3 regions of the Paenibacillus sp. SN-8-1 genome follow, and region 1 is predicted to be linked to each of the others. Evidence: riboswitches for the same ligand, from Rfam matches in the RefSeq annotation. Region 1 holds a riboswitch; each other region holds the start of a gene.
What was found. Region 1 has a riboswitch for cyclic di-AMP ahead of ACRRNK_RS11885 (CAP domain-containing protein). Riboswitches for the same ligand answer to the same signal wherever they lie in the genome.
Positions count from the first base shown of each region.

Region 2: it holds a riboswitch for cyclic di-AMP, as region 1 does, so the genes downstream of both, ACRRNK_RS10260 (3D domain-containing protein) here and ACRRNK_RS11885 (CAP domain-containing protein) in region 1, are expected to answer to the same signal.
Region 3: it holds a riboswitch for cyclic di-AMP, as region 1 does, so the genes downstream of both, ACRRNK_RS01695 (APC family permease) here and ACRRNK_RS11885 (CAP domain-containing protein) in region 1, are expected to answer to the same signal.

Region 1 is NZ_CP194782.1:2,486,021-2,492,075, reverse strand. It holds gene aspA (aspartate ammonia-lyase) at 1-583, shown strand, start outside; gene ACRRNK_RS11890 (hypothetical protein) at 854-1,141, shown strand; gene ACRRNK_RS11885 (CAP domain-containing protein) at 1,222-1,923, opposite strand; cyclic di-AMP (ydaO/yuaA leader) riboswitch at 1,930-2,061, opposite strand; gene ACRRNK_RS11880 (DMT family transporter) at 2,281-3,183, shown strand; gene ACRRNK_RS11875 (glucose-1-dehydrogenase) at 3,277-4,062, opposite strand; gene ACRRNK_RS11870 (GRP family sugar transporter) at 4,080-4,937, opposite strand; gene ACRRNK_RS11865 (hypothetical protein) at 5,091-5,855, opposite strand.
Region 2 is NZ_CP194782.1:2,171,808-2,177,862, forward strand. It holds gene ACRRNK_RS10250 (ABC transporter substrate-binding protein/permease) at 147-1,613, shown strand; gene ACRRNK_RS10255 (amino acid ABC transporter ATP-binding protein) at 1,600-2,322, shown strand; cyclic di-AMP (ydaO/yuaA leader) riboswitch at 2,487-2,665, shown strand; gene ACRRNK_RS10260 (3D domain-containing protein) at 2,674-3,369, shown strand; gene ACRRNK_RS10265 (polysaccharide deacetylase family protein) at 3,428-4,222, opposite strand; gene ACRRNK_RS10270 (dihydroorotate dehydrogenase electron transfer subunit) at 4,369-5,064, shown strand; gene ACRRNK_RS10275 (dihydroorotate dehydrogenase) at 5,057-5,989, shown strand; gene ACRRNK_RS10280 (hypothetical protein) at 6,005-6,055, shown strand, end outside.
Region 3 is NZ_CP194782.1:318,801-324,855, forward strand. It holds gene ACRRNK_RS01685 (HD-GYP domain-containing protein) at 1-923, shown strand, start outside; gene ACRRNK_RS01690 (GRAM domain-containing protein) at 1,060-1,377, shown strand; gene ACRRNK_RS01695 (APC family permease) at 1,464-3,302, opposite strand; cyclic di-AMP (ydaO/yuaA leader) riboswitch at 3,411-3,557, opposite strand; gene ACRRNK_RS01700 (hypothetical protein) at 3,809-4,840, opposite strand; gene ACRRNK_RS01705 (DUF6953 family protein) at 4,981-5,217, shown strand; gene rnhA (ribonuclease H) at 5,263-5,928, shown strand; gene ACRRNK_RS01715 (alpha/beta hydrolase family protein) at 5,971-6,055, opposite strand, start outside.

The DNA of each region.
Region 1 (6,055 bases):
TATGATGAATATGTCCAAGATCGCTAACGATCTGAGACTTATGGCTTCAGGTCCTCGTGTCGGCTTTAACGAGATATCTCTGCCTGCAAGGCAGCCGGGCTCTTCGATTATGCCAGGCAAGGTTAACCCGGTTATGGCCGAGGTTATCAACCAGGTAGCGTTCCAGGTGATTGGCAATGATCACACGATATGCCTGGCTTCATCAGCAGGGCAGCTTGAGCTCAATGTGATGGAGCCTGTACTCGTGTTCAATCTTATACAGTCCATCAGCATGATGAATAATTCGTTCCGTGTATTCACGGATTATTGCTTATCGGGAATCGAAGCAAATATAGACAAAATGAAAGAGGATGTGGAGAGAAGTGTAGGCATAATAACCGCAGTGAATCCACATCTAGGCTATGAGGTCGTATCCAGAATCGCCAGGGAGGCAATTCTTACAGGAGCGTCCGTAAGGGCACTATGTCTGAAATATAATGTACTTACCGAAGAGGAACTGAATCTGATTCTGGATCCTTATGAGATGACGCATCCAGGCATTGCGGGAGCAGAAGTATTCTATAGAGATGAGAAGAAAAGTTAACTTTTGAAAGATATGCCATATTTAGATTTAAAGGCTGGTCAGTGATAGAACTGAACGGCCTTTTTTGTTTAAGTTAACTGAGGGTCAGGACGTTATATACTTTAAATATATTATTGTAATTATATGTCGAATGGTGTATTATTTATACTAATTATTGGTCTTTTCTACAAAAAACAGGCGATTCTGATAAGAGTCAGTGACGCAAACTATAGGAACTCTGATACTATTTTTTATTTACCGCCGGCTAGCTATCGACAGGAGGGTGTATGCATGAAAGACCGGTACTATGTAACAGTAGAAATTCAGGATCGCATAAACAAGGTAAGGAAAGAGCTTGAGGTATTCAGTGAGGTAGGGAAGCTGCCTGTGATATCTGATTACCTGGAATCTTTTAAGAAAGAAGGGCATCTTATGGAGATCAAAGATTTCATAGAGATGAAGTTCAGACCGACTAATCCGGCCGAGTCCCCTGTAATTTCCATAAAGGTTATTCGTGCTATGAAGGACCATAGTTATCATTCCAACCTTACCCAGCGTCTAGGTTATAATTACAGATAAATTTAACGATTCTGCTATAAAAAAGAACAAGAGACTATCCGGCAGGATAGTCTCTTTGCTGTGACTCTCTCTAACTAAAATTAGTTCGCAATAAATTCCTGAACCCATTCCCCGTTATAATAAGCGACACCGATTTTAGTATAGTTAGGACTTAAAATGTTTTGTTTGTGTCCCGGGCTGTTCATCCATGCTTTCATGACTTCGGCAGGGTCCTTCTGACCCTTGGCGATATTTTCTCCCGCATAAGTGTAATGAATTCCGTACGAATTCATCATGTCAAATGGGGAACCATAGGTAGGTGAAGTGTGGTCGAAATACCCTTTAGAGTACATGTCTTTAGCTTTATCGAGGGCCATAGCAGCCAAGGCTTTGTCGGCGGCAAGGGGTTTTACACCCGCTTTGGCGCGTTCCTGATTAACCAGTGTTACGACCTGATCAGCATATGCAGATTGGGAATTGCTTGCCTGTGTTGTATTCGTTTTAGTCTGACTGTTCGTTTGAGCTTGATTAGTGGTTGTGTTAGTTGTGTTCGTCTTCGTATTCGACCCAGTCTGATTTCCAGTTCCTGTTTGAACTTTTGTAGTCCCTTGGTTATTTAGATTTCTAAACTGCTGTAGAAAACTATCCCAAGAAAAACCTTGAGTCGTAAAACTTTGATTCGTGCTGTAAGTCCAGACCTTGTAATTCACTGTTGTGGTATTGTCGGCAGCGGATGCTGCTCCCGTACCTACGACCATGCTAAGCGCAAGCGCGCCGGTAATTAGACTTTTTTTGAATCTCATTTGAGCATTTCTCCTTTTATTAGCCTGCGAGGTTAGCTGTCGGATTAGGGTCAAAGAGTAATCACCCCGCCACGGTTATGGCTTCACCCCAGTGTATGGGTCCCCCGTGCTTGTGATAAGCTTCGGCCTTTATTTACTTGAATCTTTTGTGTTCGTAATGGCCTTGGCCATAGATGATTCAAGTTCGCTACAAATTGTAGCACGCCTATCCCGAGAGTTCATTGGTCAAAACTTTCCATGCCAAAAGATCTGGCATAGTAGATTCCGCTGGTTTGCTGTCATTCTTATAAAAAAATCGGTTAACATATAGGAACATCTCTACGAGAAGTTGTGAACATATTGAAGGAAGGTAATCAATTGGCACGATCACTATATGTTTCGCTTGTCCTCCTGAGTTTGATCTGGGGAGGTTCGTTCTTTTTCATCAAAAATTTGCTTTATGATTTTGGCCCTTGGGGAAATGCATTTATGCGCTCAACCTTCGGATTTTTGTTTATAACAGGATACATGCTGATTATGCGCATTCCATTTGCCGTGCGGCAGATAAGGTGGGTTCCCACCGTAGTCGTAGCTATGATTAACATGGCATTACCATGGACGCTAATTGGTTTCAGTGAAACGAGGTTAGCCAGCAGCATGGCCTCCGTGCTGAATGCAACAACACCTATTTGTACCATGGTGGTGGGGCTGCTGTTCTTCGGCTCGAAATTCCGGCGTATTCAGTGGCTTGGAATGGGGGTTGCTCTCTTGGGGTTGATTGTACTGCTCGGAATTCGCCCCGGTTCTTTTCTCCAGGTAGACATGCTCGGATTCGGCTCGATGATTGCCGCTACACTTTGTTATGCTGTAGGTTCCCAATTATCCAAAAAGCTGTTAGGGGGACTCAATATGTATCAATTAACGTTCGGAACCTTGCTTGGAGCGATGATCGGAAGCGGTATTCTTGCTGCTACGATTGAAGGTGTGAACTTGACTAAGATTGCCGTTCCGGCCAACCTGTTCGGGGTCCTGGGATTAGGTGTTCTGGGGTCGGGTGTGGCTTATATATTGTTCAATTACATGGTGCTTAAAGGAAGCCCTGAGTTTGCGACCTCGGTCACCTATCTGGTGCCGGCGACAGCCATGATATGGGGCTATACCCTGCTGCATGAGCCCATCGGATGGAGCCTGGTAGCAGGTCTGATTCTCATACTTGGCGGTGTGTTCATTGCAAGCCGAAGTGGAAGGCAGCCGATAAGGAACAGGACGGGGGCCAAGTAGAATAATGGAAGGGTTGTGCAATTAAAAAGAGGATGCCACTTAAGTTCATGTATAGACTAAAAAGGGCATCCTCTTATTTATAACTGGGCTCTCTTAGCCTCGCCCGCCCTGGAAGCTTGGATACTTGGTCATCCCGCCATCCGCAAAAAGTGTAATTCCGGTTACGTAGCTGGCTTCGGAAGAGGCAAGCCAGGCGGCAACGGCGGCAATCTCCTCAGGCTCTCCAATATATCCAATCGGAATCATGGAAATGACGTCCTCTTTGACCTTTGGATCGGCAAATTTCTTGGCATTGATTGGAGTATTAATAGCTCCGGGGCCTATACTGTTCACCCGAATACCCTGGGGTGCAAATTCAAGAGCAAGTGTCTCGGTTAACATTTTGATCCCGCCCTTGCTGGCTGCATAATGTACGAAATGAGGCCAAGGAATCTTCTCATGTACACTGGACATGTTGATCACGGAGCCTTTGATTTTCTTTTCCAGCATATAATGGATGGCTTCCCGGCTGCCGAGAAAAGCACCGGTTAAATTCACATTAATAACCTTGTTCCAGTCCTCCAATGATAAATCCTCGGAATGAACCTCGTTCTCCACACCTGCGTTATTAATGAAGACGTGGACAGCTCCGAATGATTCATCGGCCGAACTTATGAGCTTCTTCACATCTTCCTCTTTCGTCACGTCACCTTGTACGGCCAGCGTCTTTCCGCCGTTTTTTTGAATGTCCTGGATCAATTGATCCAGTTCTTCGCCCGGAGAACGGTAATTAACGATCACATTGGCTTTCTCCTGCCCGAAACGCAGTGCCATGGCCTTGCCGATTCCGCTTGAAGCACCTGTAATAATTACCGTCTTTCCTTCAAGGTCTTTATACATGTAAGCATCTCCTAAAGTTATCTTTTGGTGAATCCCATCATAACGCCGCCGACAATGATCAAGCAGCAGCCTAAAATAACAAAGACCATCTGCCGCCCGGATTTCTTCTCACCCAGAAAAAATATTCCGCCTAGGGTAGAGATAATAATCCCGGTCTGGGAGAGAGAGAAGCTGGTGGCTTGACCGATATGGGGGAGAGACAAAAGCAGCCCCAAATTGCCAATTCCCCACCATATACCTGTGAGGATATTCCTTGTCATATATTTATTAAACGGATCATGCTTGAAGGTTAACAGTAAAGTTCCAGCAGTTATCCCTATTCCTTGGGGAAGAACTGCGGCCCAGCCGTTGATATTGAAATAGCGCAGGAGACTGACATAGATAAGGTATCCGAAGGTGGATATAAGAAGAATGACAGTCCCGCGGTTCATCTTTGACTTTGTACCCTTTGTGGGAGAATCCTTATCACCTATAACCGTGAAGAACGCACCCAAAATGATGCAGAGAATGGCAGCTGTGCCGAGTAGAATCGTTACCAGATTCGTCCATTCACGAAATACGATTACACCCACAAGAGTTGTTGCGACAAGCTGCATTCCCGTAGATAGAGGTACAGTGCGGGAGACGCCCATATATTGAACGGCCCTGAGCTGATTGCTCTGACCAACAGACCAGAATAGCCCTGAGATGGTGCCCACAATCCAAATCAGCGGGGACAATGGCGGGACACTGATCACATATAGAAAGACCGAGAAGATCAAAGCGCCTATGGCTGTTCCAAGTACCTGACTATATGCATCTCCGCCTAATTTAGTATTGAAGAAAACAATGCTGCCCCAGCAAACAGCCGGAAGAAGCGCCAATAATAAATACATGGAGAAAATCCCTTCTTCCTTGACTGCATTCTTACAGAATAATGTGGTTCATAAATGCGTAACTTATTCGCGTTCTTGAAGGAACATAGAAATCGCCCTCCGTTATGCCAAGAGGGCAGCCGGAGGGCGATTATAGGTCAGTTCATTTATGGATTATCTGCTTACCGTGTAGTTATTGCCATAGTTGTTATCCCAGTAGGTTTGTCCTTTTACAGTGTAAGAGATGGCGTATTTAATCTGGGAGATACTGGAGTCAATATTGTTGAAGCTAAAATGCCAATCTTGTACGCTGTCATCGGCGTTAACAGATTGATAGTAACTGGCATAACCTTCTTTGGTTGTATTCCAATTATCTGTGGTATACACGATTTTAACCGTCTTGGTGTAGTCTAGGTTCTTGACGAATACATCCCCTGAAAAGGTGTTCTGATATAAATAATCGGAAGCGCGGAGGACATTTGGTTTGCCAAGAATGGTCGAGCTCATATTATTACGGCTGACGGAATAGTTCTGCCCGTTATTGTTATCCCAATAGGTTTGACCGCCAACTTCATACTTGATTGCGAATTGAATGTATTGTGCATTTGCGAGCTGAGGGTTCGTGTTGTTCACGCTGCTCGTGGAAACCTCGAAATTCCACTTTTCATGCGAGGAGTCTGTGGGGCCTTGATAGGAGGCACTCGTATCATACCAGTGGCCGTCTCCGGGATTATAATGAATGGTTACGTTTTTTTGATAGCTGAGGTTGCTTACTTCAACGCTGCCACTAAATGCCACATATCCATACTTATAAGTATAGATGTTAGCCGAAATCAATTGAACCGGCTGGTCACTTGCAAAAGCTGATGGTGCAAACGTTAGCGCAAAAATCGCAAAAAAAGCCAAACCAGACAGATACATCCTCATTCTTCTTAACATTTTCTACCATCTCCTAATATTTTTATATGTTTCATTGTAAATATATCACTAAATTTTCCAGTAAAAAACATTTAATTGTGAATATATTGTAAACGTAGAAAAATTAGTTGGCTTTAAAACTAGTAAATAGAAAAATGTTCTGAGCGAACATGTATACATTTTTCGTTACATGGTATAATACAAACCGAACGTTCAGTCAG
Region 2 (6,055 bases), 310 kb from region 1:
GGCATTCTAAGGAATGTCGTTTGGTTTGTTTACTGGTGATATTTTCCTTCGCGGGGAACAGCCCTTTTTTATTGCATAATAATACATGCTGTTTTATAATGACTCAGTCCTAATATGATAAACAACTAAAATAGAAGCAAGGAGCGATAACAAAATTGAGAAAATTACAGACGCTGATCATAGTCCTGCTGTGCTTCGTACTATCTTACTCAGGGCTATCTGGGTCGGCTTATGCCGATGAAGGCACGAATCCAGCGAAGAAGACGATTGTGCTGGGAACAAGTGCTGACTTTCCACCCTATGAGTTTCATAAAGTTATTGACGGGAAGGATCAAATTGTAGGTTTTGACATTCAGATTGCGAAGCAGATTGCTGCGGATATGGGTGCGGAACTGAAAATAGAGGATATGAGCTTTGACAGCCTGCTGCCAGCTTTGACAAGTGGTCGTGTAGACTTTCTGATCTCAGGAATGAACCCTACACCAGAGCGGAAGAAGAGTATCGACTTCTCCACCGTGTATTATCGCGCGAATCAGTCCATTATGGTTCGTAAAGCAGATAAAGACAAGTACAACACCATGGATACGTTAAAAGGGGCCAAGATCGGCGTTCAAAAATCTTCCCTGCAGGAGGAGATTGGCCAGAAGATTGAAGGCGCACAGTTAACCTCTCTAGATAAAGTTTCTGATATACTTATGCAGCTTCAGACTAACCGTGTCGATGCGGCTATTATTGAAGGACCGGTAGCCCAGGCTAATCTTACGGATGATTTCGCTATTACGGATGCGGTACCTCAGGTAGAGGATTTCGGTTATGCTATTGGGGTCAAGAAGGATAACCCCGAGCTGCTCAGCAGTATTAATAACACACTAGCCCATTTAATCAAGGATGGCAAAATTCAGCAGTTCGTTGATGATGCCAGCAGCTTGGTTAACGGGAAGCAGAAGGCCCAAGATACATTCTCTTTCTTCCTGAAATATAAAGATTATTATATCGCGGGTATTAAATATACACTCCTTCTGTCTGTACTCGGAGTCATATTCGGGTTCATTATCGGGCTCTTCATCAGCTTGCTGCGGATGAACCGAATCGCGATTCTTCGCTGGATCGGTGTGGCTTACATTGAGGTTCTGCGCGGAACACCTATGCTTGTCCAGCTCTTGATCATTCATTATGGGCTCGCGCTGACCTTCCATATTAATTTCACTGCATTGGAATCAGGGATAATTACTTTATCCATCAACAGTTCAGCCTACCTTGCTGAAGTGTTCCGCGCAGGTATTCAGGGCGTGGATAAGGGGCAAATGGAAGCTGCAAGATCACTTGGAATGTCCAGTGGTAAGGCGTTCCGCTTCATCATTCTACCGCAAGCGATTAAGAATGTTCTGCCTGCGATTGGTAATGAATTCATTACGATCATTAAAGAATCCTCGATAGTTTCATTCATCGGTGTAGCTGATCTGATGTTCCAAGCCCAGGTGGTTCGCGGTATTTCTTTTGCGGGGCTGAATCCTCTCCTCGTTGCAGCCGTGATCTACTTCATCATGACCTTTGTACTTTCTAAACTATTGGGTCTATTGGAAAGGAAGCTGAGAACTAGTGATATCCATTAAAAATTTGCATAAATCCTACGGAAAGCTGGAGATTCTTAAAGGCATCGATGCAGAGATTGAGAAAGGTGAAGTTGTTGTCGTTATTGGTCCGAGCGGATCCGGTAAAAGTACATTTCTCCGCTGCCTCAATTTGCTTGAACAGCCTACTGCAGGCGAAATCCGTTTTGAAGGTGAACTAATCACAGATAAGAAGCATAATATTAACCTGACACGTGAGAAAATGGGCATGGTATTCCAGCAGTTTAATCTGTTCCCCCACAAAACGGTGCTGGAGAATATAACTCTAGCTCCCATCCAGGTTAAGAAGCTTGATCGTTCAAAGGCTGAAGAGATAGCTCTGGATCTGCTCCGAACCGTTGGACTTGAAGACAAGAAGGGAGCATTTCCCGCACAGCTGTCTGGTGGACAGAAACAGCGGATCGCCATTGCGAGGGCGCTTGCCATGGAGCCGCATGTAATGCTCTTCGATGAACCTACATCGGCCCTTGATCCAGAGATGGTGGGCGAGGTTCTGGATGTCATGAAGAAGCTGGCTGAGAAGGGAATGACCATGGTCATTGTTACTCATGAGATGGGCTTTGCCAGAGAAGTCGGTGACAGGATTCTGTTCATGGATCAAGGCACGATCATTGAGCAGGGTTCCCCAGAAGTTGTTCTGGGCAATCCAACCCACCCGCGTACACAGGATTTCTTAAGCAAAGTATTGTAAAGGTAGGAACAGAATCAATTGTATAACCTTAAGCTCTATCCCAATGGATAGAGTTTTTTTTTTGGAAACTCAGGGACCCATATCTATGGAATACTTGTAATAATTTACGCGATACGAATATGATTTCCAGCAATTGCTTGGTCAATTGGTTACAGAATTGTGATATATTCGAAGTGCCGAAACTTGAAGCTTTCAAGTGCGGGGGATGATTTACGGATTAACTATCTTATCAACATCTGATAGATAATCCTTGGGGTGAAGCGCTGCTTTTTAATTAGAGCGCCGGGTTGTATCCTCAATCCGAATCCGACAGCTAACTCCGCAGGCATGATTAAAAGGAGGATTTTATTTATGTCATCTAAGAATCTTACACAGAACAAAAAGGTAAACAAATTGTCGTTAGTCGCGAAAACGGTTACAGCCATGCTTGGCATGGCCGCGTTTATCCACATGACCCCTGTCCATGCTGACTCCGTACATACTGCAGTAGAGGGAGACACCTATTACACACTGTCCAAGAAATATGGGATCTCTATCAACAACCTAATGACTGCGAATCCCAGTATCAATCCTAATAATATTTATGCAGGATTGCCGATCAAGCTGCCAACCAGTCTGAAAACTGCCAGCATTGGGGCTAGTCTGATCGTTAAAAAGGCAGATCCGCTTGCTACACTCAAAGTATTCACAGCAAACAAAGTTGTGGAAGCATGGGGGAAATCTTTTAATTACTCCAAGACCATCAATGTTGTAGCTACAGCCTATTCCGCAGATCCTAGTGAGAATGGATGGGGGCCGGTTGATTATTATGGTAATCCGCTTGCTTTGGGCACTATTGCAGTAGATCCCAAAGTAATCCCTATGGGAACTAAGGTGTTAGTGACCGGTCATAGTCATTCTGGTCTTCCGAAGAAAGCATTTGTTGCAAAAGCGACAGATCAAGGCAGCGCGATCAAAGGGAACCGTATAGACATCTTCATTCCTGGCAGCCAGTCGACTGTGGACACATTTGGCTTTCAGAATGTGAAGCTATATGTCATTAAATAATTGGAATTAATTCAAAGAGGAAAGACTCCAGATATATATGGAGTCTTTCCTCTTTTGCTTACTTAGATCCTTTGATATGGAGGAGTTTGCTCAGATCAACAAAAGTATAGCCCTTACTTCTTAGTGTGTTTCTTACTTCTGGCAATGCTTGTACAGATCCCGAGAGATCTGCGCCAACTCCACCTCCGGCATGCTGAAGAATAATGGAGCCGGGACCTGCGGCGCTCAAAATATTGCGTTTCACCTGATCTTTGGACAGACCTTTCCAGTCTTTCGAATCAACGTTCCAATTAATCACCTTGTAACCACTGGCCTTCGCCCATCGCAATTGCTCCTCATTAATCTCCCCATAAGGAGGCCGGATTAACTTGGGGCGGGATCCTGTAAGGTTGTAAATGATCTTCTCAGTACGGAGAATCTGATCTTTGAAATAAGCAAGGTTACGATTTTTGAATAAAGGGTGGTTATAAGAGTGGTTGCCGATCAGATGTCCCTCACGTTGAATACGCCTGACAAGACCAGGATGCTTCTCCGCCCGATTGCCCACCACAAAGAAAGTGGCTTTAATATGATATTTAGCAAGAATATCAAGGACTTGAGGGGTGAAGCGGGGATCAGGAACATCATCGAAGGTCAGCGCGATCTGCTTAACGTGAGGCCCCCTGAATTTAAAGGTCTCGGCATACTTCCTTCTTAATTCACCAAGTGTTAATGATTCATGACTTGATGCAACTTTGCTTGTGGAGTTCTGCTCCTCAGGGTCCTGAGTCATCCGGGCTGCAGAAGCAGCTTGGGAACTCGGCAGCATCGATAGGACAAGCAACACAAATAAAATTGCATATTTGTTCCGCATCAAGAAATCTCTCCTTTTACAGGACATAGTACCTGTTGTTATTTCCTGATATGGGCGGTTTTATCCAGAGTCCGCCTGCTCTGTGAGCAATATCACGGCAGCCCCAGTTGAAAAGAGGCATCGTAATGTTCAGGGGGGAGTAAGTCATGGCTGAAATATTGTCTAATATCCAGGTCTCGCCTGGGGTGTTCCGTATGAAGATAGCAGGGAAATATGAGGGCCGAGCCGGGCAGTTCTACATGCTCAGGGGCTCCAGAATAGAACCTTTACTTTCCAGACCACTGAGTATTTTTGATCTGAGTGACCATTACATAGAATTCCTCTATCAAGTTGTCGGTGAGGGTACTCACCTGTTCGCGGGCCTTAAGCGGGGAGACTCTTTGAACCTGGTCGGCCCTTTAGGGAACGGATTCCCGGTATTAGAGGGAAGAATTGCACTGGTTGGGGGCGGCATTGGAATAGCTCCACTGTATTATGCAGCCAGACAAATGGTGGCTTCAGATGTCTTTCTCGGTTTCCGGGAGGAAGCCTATTTAGTCAGAGAGTTTAGTTCAGTCTGCAGCAGAATTCAGGTTAGAGTTGGAGGAAGTATTTTGGATGAGGTTGTCTTTGAGGACTATGACTATATCTTTGTATGCGGTCCTACCGGCATGCTGAAGGCGGCGGGTCAAAGACAAGCTGAGCGGCACTATACAGGTAACCTCTTTGTATCAGTTGAGAACAAGATGGCCTGCGGAATCGGGGCATGCCTTGTATGCAGTGTCAAAGTTCCGGGTGGAACCAAGCGGGCGTGTGTGGAGGGGCCTGTATTTCTTGCAAAGGAAGTGGACTTCGATGATTAATCTGTCAGGAAGCATTGCTGGTGTTCACTTCAAGAATCCGATTGTGATGGCGTCTGGAACATTCGGGTTTGGTAAGGAGTATGCGGAATATTACAATATTTCAGCTCTGGGCGGAATCGCGGGGAAGGGACTGACCTTGCATCCCAAATCGGGAAATGAGGGGCTTCGGGTATTTGAGACGCCCTCGGGAATGCTCAATAGTGTTGGCCTGGAGAACCCAGGCATCAAGCACTTTCTAGAGAATGAGGCCACCTTTTGGGAGGGCCTTGACCTGGCGAGAATTGTAAATCTGGGCGGGAACCATATAGATGAATATATTGAAGGGGCATTGATGATCAATCAGGACTCCAGGCTTCGGGAGACCAAGGGTCTCAAAGCGGTTGACATCATTGAACTGAATATTTCATGCCCTAATGTAAAAGAAGGCGGGATTGCCTACGGGATCAAGACTGAAAAGGCCCGGGAAGTCGTGCGCGAAGTGAGAGCTGTTACTTCCATCCCATTGATCATTAAGTTGTCACCTAATGCGGAAGACTTGGTATCGATGGCTCTGATGTGTGAAGAAGAGGGTGCTGATGGGGTAACGCTGATAAATACCATTTCGGGCATGAAGATCGATGTGCATAAGAGGAAGAGTGTATTTCACAACTTATATGCCGGGCTTTCAGGTCCTGCAATTAAGCCGATTGCATTGAGAATGGTCCATCAGGTAGCCAGTAGAGTGAGTATACCGGTTATTGGAGTGGGGGGAATCACAAGCGCCATAGATGTAATTGAGTTCATTATGGCCGGGGCTTCACTGGTGCAGATAGGTACCTATAACTTTGTTAATATTCATGCCGGTGAAGAATTAGTGAGTGGTATCTCAGAGTTTATGAGCAGGGAAGGTATTCAGACATTAGACGAAATCCGGGGGATCATTTAGAGAGGGGCCGGGCAGGTGAATCACTTTCATGATATTAGCCTTGAATTTCACGAAATAGGACGTGAT
Region 3 (6,055 bases), 2.2 Mb from region 1:
CAATATATCGCTATTTTCAATCTTACCGTTATTCCCGGTTCCCGCTCCAGAAAGCGATCATCTACAGCTGCTGCTGGCTAATGGCGGCTCAGTATATTATGGCTGCAGGAGAATTATGGCGCGTTAGCTGGTGGATGTACCACTTCCTGCTGCTGGCTTCGATGATTGTGATGATTACGGGTCTAATTAGACAGTATGCATCCACTCCGTCATGGAATATGACCTTTAAGGGACTCTATTCCACAAATCCGATGGAGCGGATTACCAGCTGCCTGTCTCCCAGTGTGAGGAACTTGATTCAAGCAACCGAGGAGAAGGACCTGTATACGGCTGGACATAACTTCAGAGTTACGATGTATGCGATGAAGCTTGGCGAGGAGATGAAGCTGTCACCCGAGGAGCTCCGGGCGATCTCTCAAGGGACTATTATTCATGATGTCGGCAAGATTCATGTTCCAAATGAGGTCCTGAACAAGCCGGGGCGCTTGACGCCTGAGGAAAGAGATATTATTGAGCTTCATCCCGTCAAAGGTTATGAGATGTGCCGAACGCTTGGATTCATGAAGGATGAGCTGGATATTATCCGATCTCATCATGAGAAGTGGGATGGCACTGGATATCCGGACCAGTTAAAGGGGGAGCAGATTCCCTTGCTGGCCAGAATCGTGGCTGTCGCGGATGTGTATGATGCGCTAACTTCAACCCGAGCTTACCGGAAGGCCTGGACCCACGAAGAAGCGATGAAGCTGATTACCGAGAATCAGGGGACTCATTTCGATGCGGAATGTGTTAAGGCTTGGATTCGGGTATGCGAGCAGAACCCTGAGGTCTATGAGTATCCGGCGCATGTGATGGAAGAGTGGGATCAAAGACGAATGCTCCACCCTGGGGGAGAGCCCAAGGGGGCTGGGGTCATCGGCTAGAGTTAGAACGTAGGGGCACATGAAGTGCCTCTTTTTTATTTGCTATTATTGATCAATTTACAGATGCAGATGCTATTATGCGACATCACTATTATATTAGTAATAAGGTGGGAGTTACGGAAGGAGGAACGAGGGGATGGAAGTTAGAGATCAGGAAGTAGTCTTGATCCACGCACAGGCTAATTACTATAAGAGTGCGCAAGAACAATTAATTGGAGACCTGATCGTGACAAGCCAGAGGACGATTTTCGAATCAAAGAAAGTGAGTATATTTGCGGAAGACATGGAGATCTCTCACGATCAGATTAAATATATTGAGAAGTTCAACTTTTTATCTTTAATCCCTAGTGGACTAAAGATTGTAACTGTTACAGGAGAGCAATTTAAGTTTAGAACGGCAAATCGGGATGGGCTTATTAAGGCGTACATACAGACACAAGTTACAGTACTTTGAATCATTCCGCTTGTGGAGCGGCCGTGAAATAAAAGGGGGAAGTCCCGCTAGCCATAATGGCTGATGCGGCTTCCCCTTTTTTGAGTTTACTTTGTTAAATGATAAGGAACCGTTGTAACAATAACTTTTCTCCGGTACAGCAGCTTGGTACGAATCACAAGACCCGACTGATTATGGAGGATGTTATGCCAGCCCTTCTTGGGAATGAACTGGGGAATCACCACGGTGACCTGATAATTCGATTCACTTGCCTTGCGCTGGACGGTATCTACGAATTTGAGAAGCGGCTGGATGATGCTGCGGTAAGGCGAGTGCAAGGTGACCAGTCTGACATCAGGCTGCCACTTCATCCATTTGGCCTCAAATTCGTTCTCATCCTGCTTTTCAAAAGACACATACACCGCAATGACCTGATGCGCGTTAAGCGACTTGGCATAGTTCAGTGAATTCTCAACCACATGAGTAATCCCCGCAACAGGAACAATGATCACGTTCCCTTCGATTGGTATGGAGGGCTCACAGGTCGTAAGCCGCAGCTGATCCCCGACCGCCAGATAGTGCTTCTTGATCCGGTAAAAGATATAGATGATAATCGGCAAGAAAATCAATACGGGCCATACCTGCGCGAATTTGGTTAAGAAGAACATAATCGTAACGATCAAGCTGATCAGGGCACCGATGCTGTTAATAATGAGTTTGGACATCCAGCCGCTCGGCTTCTCCCGAACCCATTTGAAGATCATGCCTGTTTGGGACAGGGTAAACGGGATGAACACGCCCACAGCATACAGCGGAATCAGGTGCTCAGTCTGTCCTTTGAACATAAGGATCAACAGAATGGAGCAGACTCCGAGAATAATAATACCGTTAGAGTACCCTAATCGGTCTCCGCGAACCGTGAACATTCTGGGAATGAACTTATCCTTAGCCAGATTGACGGCCAGTAGCGGGAATGCGGAATACCCCGTGTTGGCAGCGAGAATCAAGATTAAAGCGGTCGTCCCTTGAATAAAGTAGTACATGAAATTCCGTCCAAAGGTCTGTTCAGCAATTTGTGAGACGACAGTGACCTCAGCTCTCGGCGCAACTCCGTAATAGTAAGCCAGGAACACGATGCCAGTGAACAGTAAGGCCAAGAGTGTTCCCATCGCCATTAAGGTTTTGGAGGCATTATTGGGAGCCGGGTCTTTGAAGTTAGGAATCGCATTTGAGATAGCTTCTACACCGGTTAGCGCCGAACTGCCGGAAGCGAACGCCTTGAGAAGCAGGAACAAGCTTATACCCGCTACGGGAGTGCCCACCGGAGTATGGAGCTCAGGGGATACGTGCCCGGTCAGAATATTGTAAATGCCCACCGCGATAAGGATGAACAGAGCCAGAACGAACAAATACACAGGATAAGCGAGAATGGAAGCGGACTCCGTTACCCCTCTCAGATTCAAGGTGGTAATGAAGAGTACGAATACGATCGCAATAATCACTGTAAAAGGGTGCAGACTCGGAAACGCAGAGGTTATTGCATCCGTACCGGCCGATACACTCACCGCAACTGTGAGAATGTAATCGACCAGCAAGGAGCCTCCGGCCACCAAGCCGTAATTCATTCCAAGGTTCTCCTTGGATACAACATAAGCCCCGCCGCCATGCGGATAAGCAAAAATAATCTGCCGATAAGATAAAATAAGAGCCGCGAGCAATACCAGCACACCTACCGCAATCGGGATGGAATACCAGAAGGCTGCCGCACTAAGAGTAAATAGTACAATCAGGATTTGTTCAGGACCATAAGCTACGGATGATAGCGCATCGGATGAAAGGATTGCTAAGGCTTTGGTTTTGTTGAGCTTTTGCTCACCCAGTTCATTTGACTTGAGTGGGCGCCCAATTAGGATTCTCTTTAGAGCTGACAATCTTTTCACCACCATTTAAGTCAATAAATTTAACAACTTCAGTTACGCCTACGAAGTGTAAAATGCCCACTAGTCTAATCTAAAATACTGTGGACACGGATATTTTACTTAAACGAGCTCCACCTTCCTTCTCAAATAACGCTTACGGAGTTAGCTGTCGGATTCGGGCCCTTGAGTAGCCCTACCTTGAAAGGATTCACCCCTGGATTGCTGCGGCAATCCGTTTGAACGGTTCCCCCGTACTCATACGAGTTTCAGCGATATGGAAATCGAAACCGATGCTTATGATACTCTCCTCCACCATCCTTGTAAACACTTTTTCATCCACATTAAACGGCTCGTCCAAATGTAGAATAAGCACTTATTTAAAGGAAGCGATTACATTTAGACAAAGAGGTATTCCTTTGTCCCATGAGCTTCTTAACGTCGGTTTCCCAGCGTTCTATCGCCTTTTCGAGCGATCAGGAAAAGCCCCCTCCGAAGGCTGGAGAGGGCTCGCTTATAAATATAAAATTAGTTTCTTATCCTTGCTCTGTCTTTTCCTTGTCACCGCCGAATTGAACGCCCAGGTGGCCGTTATGACTACCCAAGTTTCCTCCTATGTCAAAGCCCACACCTTTGCCGCCGCCCAAATGGGCGTCGCTGTGGATGCCTACGCCATGCTTGCCGCCCACTTTGCCGCCCACGTCATAGCCGACACCCTTGCCGATGCCAAGGTGTCCGCCGGCGTGTGCGCCGATTCCGTGCTTGCCGCCCACATTGGCTCCGGCATCAAAGGCTAAGCCCTGCTTCAGGTTCAAGTCCGCGCCGGCATGGGCGCTGGCGCCATAGGTGCTTCCGCCGAGCTGTCCGGCAGCAGAGGCGCCGATTCCTTGAAGGCCGAGATGGCCTTCGCCCTGAAGACCGAGCCCGTGCTTGCCGCCGATTTTGGCTCCGGTATCGACTTGAAGTCCCTTCCCGCCGCCGAGGCTGGCATCGGCATGAGCACCTACCCCATAACCGCTGCCGCCCAAGTGGCCGCCAGCCTGGAACCCTGCTCCTTGCCCGCCGCCGAGATGCCCGGCGGTCTGTATTCCTACGCCATGCTCACCGCCAAGGCTTCCGGCCGCATCGAAGGCAAGCCCTTGCCCGCCACCGATCTGGGCATCAGCATGGGCATCAAGCCCGTACTTTCCGCCATACTGGGCTTTGGATTGAAGGTTCAGCTCGAAATCCCTTGGTTTGGTCTCCTGATCTTCATTTCTGCCGTAGTACTGTCCGTCCCTATGATGGTGATGGTGCTCACCTCCGTGATCATGTCCAAATCCGCCTTCATGGTGATAACCGGGGTATCCTCCGCCTGGGAAATACCCGGGATATGGATAGACGTAATAGGGAGGATACGAATAAGGGTAGGGATATACATATGGGTAATGATAAAGGTAAGGATACAGATAAGGAGTAGGGTAGGAATAGGAATTCGGATAAATGGAGCGGTAATTCGGATATCTATTAGGGAAGTACGGCGGATACGTCATCTGAGCATTTAGGTCGGTACTCACATTACTTGTCATACAGGAACCCTCCAATAATATTGATGATGTAGCCTATTCACAAATGAGCTGAAATGACACCCGCCCAGGAATTGAATGATGATCCCAAATCAGATACCATGCTGTATAGGACTAAATCAGTTAAGGAGCTGGAGAAGCGAGTGGAAGTCACAGAGCAGCAGGTTGCACAGTGGATGGTCCAGGAGATCAGACACAGGGGCATCCTGCACCAGGAAGAAGCGATCCAATACGTCAGAAGCCATTTCGGAGAACAGTATGTATTTATAAATGAGAACGGTAATGCCTCGCTGTCCAAGGAAGTGAAGAAGGCGTTCCGCAAGCTGCATGGCGGCCGGGTAGCCTGGGACCGGGACGGGTTCTTCTGGGCATGGACCTAAATCTTAAGGGACGGACAGCACCTAGTGAAGGAGAGAAAAGAAGCTATGGCAAGTCAGAAATATTATGTGGTGTGGGAAGGCAGCACCCCTGGGGTGTATGCAACGTGGGCGGAGTGTAAAGCTCAGGTTGATGCCTACAAGGATGCCAAGTACAAATCCTATCCTTCCAAGGCCGAAGCCGAGAAGGCTTACCAGGAAGGCTGGAAGAAGCATTGGGGCAAGTCCGCGGCGTCTGCGGGAGGAACACAAAGCCGGGGCACGCAGAAGGCTGAAGGTTCGGCAGGTGTGTCGGCAGCCCGGGGACACATTGACTATGACAGCATATCTGTCGATGTGGGAACCAAGGGGAATCCCGGGCCGATCGAGTATCGGGGCGTGAGCACACGAACAGGAGAAGTGATCTTTGAACGGGGTCCCATTCCAAATGGGACGAACAATCTGGGAGAGTTTCTTGCGATAGTTCATTCCCTGGCCTATTTGAAGCAGAAGGGCAGCAAGATGACAGTGTATAGCGACTCGAGAACGGCTCTCAAATGGGTCCGCGAGAAGCAAGTGGCTACGACACTTGCGCGAAACGAATCCACCCGCGAAGTCTGGGATCTTGTGGACCGCGCGGTGGCTTGGCTGAAATCGAACAGCTATGACAACAAGCTGCTCAAGTGGGAGACCCAGGAGTGGGGCGAGATTAAAGCGGATTACGGGCGCAAATAAGGCTTGGCGGGGCTTGAAGGGGAGCATATCTGAACCGGTAGCCTATTCCAACAGCGAGGTTACGAACTTCACCTCCGGAAAGCGGCTATCCGGTCCTTTCATCAAGATTCCGCCTTGATTTTTCAGA